Regions from separate parts of the Vibrio rhizosphaerae genome, predicted to be linked through region 2. Evidence: predicted binding sites of a transcription regulator. Region 2 holds the regulator's gene; the other holds the start of a gene.
What was found. Region 2 encodes PurR, which represses purine synthesis genes. Its sites were predicted from a motif close to TNANGNAAACGTTTNCNTNA; they were not measured.

Region 1 (5,426 bases), 470 kb from region 2:
GCTGACTTTGCTGTACATCTCAACTCCCTATATTTCAGGTCAATGAATAAAGAAAAAGCCCTTAAAAAAATAGCCAAATGCTTGGAGCTTGGTAATTCAGCCAATGTGAATGAAGCGGCCAGTGCCATCAAGATGGCACATAGTCTGATGTTAAAATATGGTCTGCATAAAGATGATATTGAATTCATCAAGATGGGGAAAACCCAATCTTCTCATCTGCTACCGACTCAAATCAGCAGCCACCTGCTCCGTATTATCCGCGGTATCAACACCAAGTTTGGTGTAGAAGCCGTATTACTCAACCATAAAGGTCTGAAAAGAGCCGAGTTTATCGGTGAAGCAGATCGCGCTATTTTTGCGGCCTTTGCTTTTGATGTGATCTATCGTGAAATGAACGAGCAAACCGGTCAGTTTCGTAATAGCTTTGCTGGCAGCGGGACATCCACACAAGAAGTATCCCGCCGGGTGAACTCGTTTGTCTCCGGCTGGATCGAAGGTGCGCTGGAAAAACTGCCCGATATCACCCCGGATCAAGACTCAGCAGACAAGATCAATAGTTATATTGATCGAGAATTTCAGAACATTGACCGGGAAACGTTTAAGAAGCAACTCAAAGAAGCGATGAAAAATTTGACCGAAGATTACGAAACCGGATTGAAAAAAGGACGTAAAATTTCTGTCAACAGACCGATTGATGGTGCACAGGCACCAAAATTATTGAAATAATTCATCCGATTTATTGTCTACAATGTGATAGATAATTTTGATTCATGATATGAGAATAAACAATCAGGGAGTATCTCAGTGAAACGAACCATCATCATGCTATCTCTGCTCTCGCTTCTGGCCGGGTGCGAAGCAACTCAGAGACAAAATGCAACAACGGGTGAAAACGAAACCAATTCAACGACAAAAGGTGCACTCATTGGTGCCATTTCAGGGATTGCCGTTGGTCTCGCTTCAGGTGATAACGCCAGAGAACGGCGCCAGCGAGCTCTAGTCGGCGCTGCCGGCGGGGCGGCTATCGGTGGCGGTGTCGGTTATTACTTTGATAAACAGGAAGCCGCGTTACGACGTTCTCTGGTGGATTCCGGCGTACAGGTTGAACGCGTCGGAGAGCATCAGCTGCGCTTACGCATGGAAAATGGTATCGGTTTTAATACCAACGATTATCATCTCAATGCGTCAATTCATAATACCTTAAATGGTGTGGCCAAAATTTTAGTGGCGTATCCCGACACCAGTTTAGTCATCGAAGGTCATACCGACAGTACCGGTAGCGACCGTACCAATCAAATATTATCGGAAAAACGAGCCGAATCAGTCCGCCAGTATCTGGTCTCACAAGGCGTAGCTCCCGGTCGGGCGATAGCCCGGGGTATCGGTGAGCGTCATCCCCTGTGCACCAATAATACGCCGCAAGGCAGACAGTGTAACCGCCGGGTTGAAATACAAATCCTCCCACTGAAATAAACCAATATATTTCCCGGATTCAGACATGTCGCTGAATCCGGAAAATCAAATTTAGGGCTCAGGAGTGCGATTGAGATTCTTACTGATATGTTTGCTGCCGGTTCTCGCATCTGCTTATGCAGCCGACATCAATACCCTCCGTCAACAGGCTATCTTGCGTGACAAAAACGCACAGTACCAACTTGCCCTGCATTACCAGCAAGGACAAGGTGTCCAAGCCGACCTCAAACAGTCGTTTTACTGGATGGAACAAGCTGCCGAAAATGGTCATACGCAGGCACAATTACAGGTCGCAAATGATTATCTCAATGGCAGCAACGGGGCGACTCCGGATCAAACCCAAGCCATCTATTGGCTGACCCGGCTTGCAACACAAGGTGACACAGCGGCACAGTTCAAACTGGGGCAACTCTATGAACAAGTGGCAAACCTGCCGGGTGAAACACAAGCACTGATTTGGTACCGGATTGCAGCACTCTCCAACCCAACGGCAGAGCAACGCTATAGCCAGTTACTCGAACAGCAGTTCAATCATCGCAGAATGAAAGAGATATCGCAGAGAAAGGCACTCGAAGATGCGCAAGCCGCAGAACCGACATCGTCTCCGGTCGTCGGAAACCCTCATCCTACTCAAATCGATACAGATCAGCTCACACTGCCTCAAATCATATCCGGCATTGTCGCGACAATATTGATACTGGCGGTGACCTTACTGAGCCTTGTTAATATACGGCTCAAAAAACAACTCAAAACAGCGGAGGCGGCTCATCCCGTCGTACAATCCCAGCCGCCAGAACCGTTACAGGTCCAGCCCGGAACTCATACACAGCAGCAAAAAATCAAACAGCAGGAACAAACCATTCGCAAACAAAAACAGCAGATGACGATGCTATTTCAAGAGCTGAAGCGCTTACAACAAACGCAGACAAAACAGCCCCCTGCCCGCCCGCAGAGCCTCGATCTGGCGTGTGCCTTATTTGGTTTCTCAGCCACGGAAATACCGGACATCAAACAAATCAAACTGCGTTATAAACAGCTGAGCAAGATTTATCACCCCGATATGAAAGGGAGTGATGAAGAGATGAAACGGTTAAATCAAGCGTTAAAATCACTCTTAGCACAGCAGCAAAATTCTCCGAAGTAATAAGACGCTACCTATCTTTGTCCGTTTCGGCTTGTTCATTGCGACATCATTCACACAGTTTGTTCCGGCCACTCACACCATTCACCACAGAACGGCCTGTCATCCGCAGTATTTTTCCTCTTGTTTAACGAACCTCACACCCCAGCTGACAAGCGATGGTGTGCCGTTATCCGGCACACGCGTTCGCATTCACGATAAGAAACATTCAGTAATGAGATCTTGGTAACAGAAAAGTACAAATTTACGTCAATTCCTGCTTGATCCATCATCCAATATAAAATACTGTATATAAGAACAGCATGTATAAGGAAACAGTATTATGCGTTTGTTGAATGATTTGATGAACTCATCCGGAGCGTACCACTATGCCGGCCACCATCCATCCCAGAATGCGGCTCAACCCGATGCAAGGGAAAATGCGCTTTATGATCGCTTGGCACAGCTTTCCCGACAGCAACAGTGGATACTGGTGACATCAGAATCCCACCGGCCAGATCTGCGGTCACTGGATTCATACAAGATTCCGGGACATCAAGTCGTACAACTGAGACCCTCACGAACGATGGATGAGTATCAGGTGATCCGTAAAGCGATTCTATCAGGCAATGCCTGTGCCATCGTGGCTTCACAACGTCTCACTGAACAAGCGCAGACACAACTCAAACAATTGGGTAAACAATACCACTGTGAAGTTTTTTTCGTGGCGACGCCGAGCCACTACTACCATTAGAATAATCACCATTAGAATGATGATTATCACAAAGCGATGGTTCATTCTGACCGTCACCACCATATTTCCCACAAAACACACTGCAATTTCCCATTTCCTCCCCTCGCTGCGAGGGGATTTTTTTGAATTCGTGACCGGCTGAAAATACCTCACTAAAGCAAACGTTTGCTTTTTCTCTGGCAGTGAAAAATAGTTCTGGTATGATGCGCTCAGAAATCGGATATCCCGTGATGTTTGTCACTCTGTGTCTGGTCAACGGGTATCTGTCAGTTGAACCGATTACTTTTAGATAGGAATGTCTGAATGAGCCTCGCCGATCAAATTCTCGCCGTCAATGACGACCTCCCCATTCGTACCAGCAAACCCGTTCACAGTGGAAAAGTTCGCTCCGTTTACTGGTTAACCGAAGAAGACAGCCGTCGCCTGATTGAACAAAAAGGTTACAACGTCGCAGCAGATGCCCCGCTGGCAATTATGGTGATCAGTGACCGTATCTCTGCTTTTGACTGTATCTGGCATGCAGAAGGTGGTGTTGCCGGTGTTCCGGGAAAAGGCGCGGCCCTCAACGCGATTTCCAATCACTGGTTTGAACGATTTCGCCAGCATGGTTTGGCTGACAGTCATATTCTTGATATCCCCCACCCGTTTGTCTGGATTGTTCAGAAAGCCACTCCAATTAAAATTGAAGCTATCTGCCGGAGCTATATCACAGGTTCAATGTGGCGAGCTTACGAAAAAGGTGAGCGAACTTTCTGTGGTATCCAACTTCCCGAAGGCTTAGGCAAAGATAAACCACTGCCTGAACTGCTGTTTACGCCATCAACCAAAGGGATTCTTAAAGGAATTCCCGGCGTACCGGAAGCCGATGACGTCAACATCAGCCGCCAAGATATTGAAGCGAATTATGCAGCATTTAACTTCCGCCGCCCGGCAGATATCGATTTATATGAGAAGTTACTGAAAGAAGGCTTTGATGTGATTAGTCAGGCGCTCGCCGAGATTGACCAGATCTTCGTCGATACTAAATTTGAATTTGGTTATGTCACCGACGCTCAGGGGCAGGATAAACTGATTTATATGGATGAAGTCGGGACACCGGATTCTTCCAGAATCTGGGATGCTCAACAATATGCAGTCGGTCATATCGTGGAAAATTCAAAAGAAGGCTTCCGTCAATTTTTGCTGAACTACTTTCCCGATCCGGATATTTTGCTGAACAAAACGCGGATGCCTGAGCGAGAAGCGCTTGCCAGAGACAATGCCTTACCCTTGCAAGCAATACAGGACATTTCCGATACTTATATCGGGATTGCCGAGAAAATTACCGGTCAGCCGATTCACCTGAGTCACAATCCCAAACAAGAAATTATTGAGATCCTTGATCGGGAATATGGTCTCATTCAGCATTCATAACGCTCACGAATCACATCTTCGGTCATCAAATCAATGATAACCTCAACCGACTGAAGAAGATCATCAGCCGCTCATCGCAATTCTGACGATGAGCGGCCTCGGTTGTTAACCGACAATCTCGCTGCAATTTACCACTCGATTAACACTTCATCAGCTTCGGTCATCTGCGTCGCATGACACCCCAGTGTTTCAATTTCATGCAGTTGCTGTGCATCCAAGGCATAAGGCATCATGACATGTAACGCTTCAATCCCTTCCGCCCTGGCCAGTTTCGACAAAATCATCAGATTTTCTTGATCACTACGTCCCAGAGACAGACATTGCAGTGCCTTTTTCCACAAACGTTCATCGGTGGCTAATGCCTGACGGGTCATTTGTGTCGCTTCGTCCTGTTCATTAGGCTCTGTATGAAAAAAGACTTCAAAGAGCGTCCAATGTTTGTGACATGCAACATCCAGAAATGCGGTGTAATCAAATACACCCCGGATTCGGGTCGGTTGAATCATTTCGTCCCCCACGAAAGTGACAGCACCATCAACACACTATGATTCGCCAATCCGTATATAGCAATAGAATATAAAAAAACGATATTTTATGGTCGAAAATATATATAAAATTGCTCTATCAGATGCATATAAATAACAACTATTGAACAAATATTTAGCG
Region 2 (5,426 bases):
TTATGAACATGACGATCATAGCCGATCCATAAGTCAATCGCCTGCTGGCCCCAACTGATAATTCGGTCTAGTTTAATCTGCAACTGAAACAAAGTTTCTTCGATAAAATCCAGTTCAGATTCACCATAAACGCATTCCTGAATATCGAGAATCTGCGTTTGCATTTCATCCCCCGCAGCCTGCAGGGTGTCTTGTAACTCTTTAAGGGTTGATGACGTTTCTGATAAAAGAGATTCACAATTCTGAATCGCATCTCGCCAGTCTTTGTTCAACAACTGAGCAATCTGTTCTTTGACTTCTTGCTGCTGTTCATCCATGACTCGCTGGTTGAGATCGATTTGATCAAAAATCTCACCCACAGAATACTTCAAAACACCATATACATTTTTCTGCCAGTGAGACGCTGTGCCACCTTTCTCAGCCGCTTCTTTCGCCTTTGCCATTTCATCGGCAACAATTGATAGCTGAATCGATAGCTTTAATTTAGAAAATTCGCGATGGCGCAGATAATAATCCGTAATACCAATCGCTAATGGGGATAATCGATAGATGCTCGCCCCGTCGGTCACTTCACTGGTAAAACGCCGGAGTAACCGCTGGTGAACTAAATCATTGATCGCATTATTAGCCCGAAAAGCGGACGCTTCTCCGGTCTCATCGAATAATCGAGTGACGATTGCAAATGCATCATGTAATTCCCCTTCCCCGAGTTCATCATCAAATCGATCCCGACTCAATACAGCAATCGCAATCAAAAATGCGAGTCGCTCCGTATCCAGGTTGAGAGACAAGTCATGATGCCTGACCCATCCAACCAATTCATCAATTGGTTGTACTTCGGCTTGTTGCGCCAATTCGTCTATCATTGTTTCCATCATTTTTACTTTTTTCTGGCCCATACATGAATATAGCGGCCCAGAGATAAATAAGGCTCTTGACGGCATAACTGCCTTTCAAGTGCCAGTACATCTTCTTCGCTGTACTCACCCATGTTCTGGCGATTACCAATGTAATCGCTGAACGAGCGAATTCCGCTTTTGCCCTCAATACTGAATCCACAAGCTTCTATCCATTGATAGACCGCTTCTGGATTCAGTCCTTTTTGCGGCTGCAACTTAAACCGTTTGCGATACGGCATGCCATCCAACACATGAGGAATGTTGCCGCAAATCACATTTTTCAGCACCAATCCGTGATGATTGTAAAACATGATGGACGCAACGCCACCGACCCTGACCTGAGCCAATAATTTTTCCAGCGCATCTTTCGGATCAGCCAGCCACTCCATCACCGCATGAAACATCAAAAAGTCAACCGGAGCGGTGATGTGCTGTTGCATATCCTGTACTGCCGCATGGACAAAGCGATACTGCGTAAGCAGACCATTTTTTTCAATATCGGTGTACGCCAACTGCAACATTTCAGAAGAAAGATCACATAATGTCACCTGATGTCCCTGTCTCGCGAGCCGCTGCGATAGCTGTGCCAGACCACCACCGGCATCCAGCACCGAAAGTGGGAATGCTTCCGGAGAAAATGATGTTAAAATAGTTTGAATATCTTCCCACACAATGGTCTGACGAATCATACCTTTGTCAGAGCCGTATATATTTTTTGCAAATTTGTGGGCAATATCGTCGAAATTGCGATCTTCAGTCACAGTAGCTTGAGTTATCATAACGAATCGTGCTGCTATTCTGTCATAGGAATGGCAGGAATAAAGAGGATTATTCGTTTTTAATCTCAATTGCTGTTTTTTCGGACTATTTCTTATATGTTTGAGCTTAAAAAAATCATATCTGCATTAATGATGCCCCTTCCCGCCTTGCTCATCATCGGTTTTATCGGACTGATGATGATTATGTTTTCAACAAAAAGGAAAACCGGTTGCCTGATTGTTCTGTTCTCTTACACATTACTGTTTTTAGCGTCATTCCAGCCTGTTTCTGACCGCCTTCTTGCCCCGCTGGAACGCAAATATTCAGCCTTTTTACCTGTAGAGGGTAGCATTGACTACATCATGGTTCTTGGCAGCGGTCATGTTGTCGATGATCAACTCCCGCCGACCTCTCAACTCAGTCGTTCCGCTCTCATGCGACTGACGGAAGGTATCCGGATTATGCGGATGTATCCGGGATCTCGTTTGATTCTTTCCGGATATGCCGGCGGTACCCGGTTTAGTCATGCCAGAATGCTGGCAAGAGTTGCTCTGTCACTCGGTGTAGCAAAATCCGATATCGTGTTACTGGAAAGTGCCAAAGATACCTGGGAAGAAGCTCAGCTAGCCGCAAGTTTTGTCGGACCGCGAAAACTAGTGCTCGTCACCTCTGCCAGTCATATGGATCGTGCATTACATGAGTTCCAGTCTGCTGGCCTCAACCCGATCCCTGCCCCAACCAATTATCTGTCTTATAAAAATATAGCGCAGCCTTGGATAAAATATGCGCCGAAAGCCATTTATCTCGAACAGACAGAAAGATATTGGTATGAAACATTGGGGAAATTCTGGCACTACTTGAAAAACTGGGTCGCGAATCAGGAAGCAACCGTTGCCGAACCGGCGAAACAGAAGCTTTAGCATGCATGATTTCATCATACAGTCTCAATTCATGGCAAAGACCAGCGGACGAGCAGAAGAGTGCCTCATTTTGATTGCTATTCCTGAACCGGCAGTCTAAAATTCGCGGTTAAGCATATTTTAGACCGACAAAAACCGCTAAATTTAGCGGTTTTTGTCCTTATTGGCGAATAACCTCAAGATGCTTTCGCGACGGGTTATCCAATGACGAAGTATAGATAAAATCTTCATCACTATTCTTTCAATTGTAATTTGCTCCGGACTGCTGGATCTTCAGCATAAGCGACAGGACAATACCTATGGCTACGATAAAAGACGTTGCCCGCTTGGCGGGAGTTTCAACAACAACTGTTTCACACGTAATTAACAAAACTCGGTTTGTGGCAGAAACGACTCAGGAAAAAGTCATGGAAGCCGTGAAAACACTCAACTATGCACCCAGTGCTGTCGCCCGGAGTTTGAAATGTAACTCAACGCGAACCATCGGGATGTTAGTGACTCAATCAACCAATCCCTTCTTCTCTGAAGTCATTGATGGTGTTGAAAGCTATTGTTACCGACAAGGCTACACGCTGATTTTGTGTAATACCGGTGGCCTGTATGAGAAGCAACGTGATTATATTCGGATGCTGGCTGAGAAACGAGTCGATGGGATGTTAGTGATGTGTTCCGATCTGACCGCCGAACTTTTAGATATGCTGGAAGCTTATAATGATATTCCCAAAGTCATTATGGACTGGGGGCCGGAGAGCTCTCAAGCGGATAAAATTATCGATAATTCAGAAGAAGGCGGCTACCTTGCAACCAAGTATCTGCTTGATAAAGGTCATCGCAAAATTGCCTGTTTGAGTGGACAGTTGTCAAAAGCGGCTTGCCTGGAGCGGATTCAAGGGTTCCGTAGAGCAATGGCTGAAGTGGGAGTGACACCCAATGAAGACTGGATTCTGGAAGGCAACTTTGAGTGTGATACTGCCGTTTTAGCCGCTGATAAAATCATTGCAATGGATGAACAACCGACAGCTGTTTTTTGCTTTAATGACACAATGGCTTTAGGGCTGATGAGTCGCTTACAGCAGAGAGGTATAAAGGTCCCGGATGATATATCGGTCATTGGTTATGATAACATTGAGATCTCAGAATATTTTTCTCCACCGCTGACAACCATTCACCAGCCGAAACGCCGGGTCGGAAAAAACGCTTTCGAAATCCTATTGGAACGGATCAAAAGTAAGGAACATGAACGCAGAACGTTTGAAATGCATCCTGAAATTGTAGAACGCAACACCGTTAAGGATTTAAACAAAAATTAACACCTAATTGACATTTCGTTGGAGGGAGGTCATTCCTCCAACCACTTTCTTTCTATTGATAACATTTATTAATTGGACTAGAATCACACATTGTGGAGTAGGCATTTCGATGGTTACTCCATAATTCCGTACTGGAAAAGTGTCACGCACAGGGCAAACCATCTGAAAAGATGGGACGCAAAGCCTCCGGCCTAAACCATGAAAATGATAGGTAGCGGGGTTACCGATGGCAAAAATGCATTTCACATTCGTCAATCTTTGACGTTTTGTTAACATACTTTCTGCATTCTTTTGCTAAATTCTCGGACCTGATTTTGGTGGCGTATTCATTTAAAAATACACCGAGACGTAAAGCATGGACAAACCAATTCTTAAAGATTCAATGCGGCTTTTTGAACAACTAGGCCGTGTCAAATCACGCTCAATGTTCGGCGGGTTTGGTATTTTCGTAAACGACATTATGTTTGCACTTGTCGTTCAAGACAAACTTCATATACGGGCAGACAATCACTCACTGGAGACGTTTAAAGCAAAAGGGTTTGAACCTTATGTGTATACAAAACGTGGTTTTCCGGTTGTGACCAAGTATTTTGCGCTTCCTGCAGACTACTGGAATGATGTAGATACAATTTTCAACATTGCAAAGCAAGCCTACTTAAATGCGAAAGATGAAAAAACGACGCATGTAGAGGCAAAACCGCAGCGATTGAAAGATCTGCCTAATCTTCGCTTGGCAACCGAACGGATGCTACGCAAAGCTGGAATTAATTCTGTTGAAGAACTTCATCAAAAAGGATCTCTCAGCGCATATAAAGCGATTCTAAGCTCTCATCCTTCAACACAACCGCCACTAGAGCTCTTATGGGCATTAGAGGGTGCAATTGAAGGAAAACACTGGTCTGTAATTTCTCAGGCAAGACGTGATGAGCTGGCTCAGCAAATTTAATTGAACGATCAAACTTTCCACTATCGTATACATGTTTCACCGTATACAACCCCATTTGATCGTCGAGTCAAAACCAACAAAGCACCGTTCGCGGTGCTTTGTTTTTTCTCAATTACTTATGATTATCCACGAATCATAATCAGTATATGCGTTAGTAGCCCATTAATGCGGCCTCATACATCCTGACATACTGCTCGGCAGAATCTTCCCAACGAAAATCTTGCAGCATCGCACGCAACTGCATATCGAGCTTTTTCTCCGGTTGCTGCAAATAAAACAGCAGTGCCCGCTGCATACAGATAAGTAATGCTTCCGGTGTCGGTTCCATAAAACTGAACCCCGTTGCTTTATCGGGAAAATGGTCGTAGTCCAAAACAGTATCTTTGAGGCCACCGACTTCCCGAACAATCGGCAGCGTACCATAAGCCATACTATAAATCTGATTTAACCCACACGCTTCAAACTCAGAAGGCATCAAAAAGAAATCTGCCGCAGCTTCGACTAAATGCGCAAAGCGGTTACTGTAAGCATCAACAAATGCAAATTTATGCGATGACGTCGCGGAAATTTGATGCAGCCGATTCGCAATTTC

Region 1: the regulator PurR is predicted to act here: its motif matches at 3,501-3,520, upstream of OCV37_RS06755 (phosphoribosylaminoimidazolesuccinocarboxamide synthase).

What each region holds. Positions count from the first base shown of each region.
Region 1 is NZ_AP024903.1:1,578,773-1,584,198, reverse strand. Features, by position in the region: gene OCV37_RS06775 (DUF2786 domain-containing protein) at 43-726, shown strand; gene OCV37_RS06770 (OmpA family protein) at 823-1,473, shown strand; gene OCV37_RS06765 (tetratricopeptide repeat protein) at 1,544-2,617, shown strand; gene OCV37_RS06760 (hypothetical protein) at 2,937-3,347, shown strand; gene OCV37_RS06755 (phosphoribosylaminoimidazolesuccinocarboxamide synthase) at 3,651-4,760, shown strand; gene OCV37_RS06750 (hypothetical protein) at 4,889-5,266, opposite strand.
Region 2 is NZ_AP024903.1:2,048,090-2,053,515, forward strand. Features, by position in the region: gene mukF (chromosome partition protein MukF) at 1-866, opposite strand, end outside; gene cmoM (tRNA uridine 5-oxyacetic acid(34) methyltransferase CmoM) at 881-1,678, opposite strand; gene elyC (envelope biogenesis factor ElyC) at 1,748-2,578, shown strand; gene purR (HTH-type transcriptional repressor PurR) at 2,878-3,888, shown strand; cyclic di-GMP riboswitch class I at 4,031-4,116, shown strand; gene OCV37_RS08755 (TfoX/Sxy family DNA transformation protein) at 4,244-4,834, shown strand; gene glgA (glycogen synthase GlgA) at 4,986-5,426, opposite strand, start outside.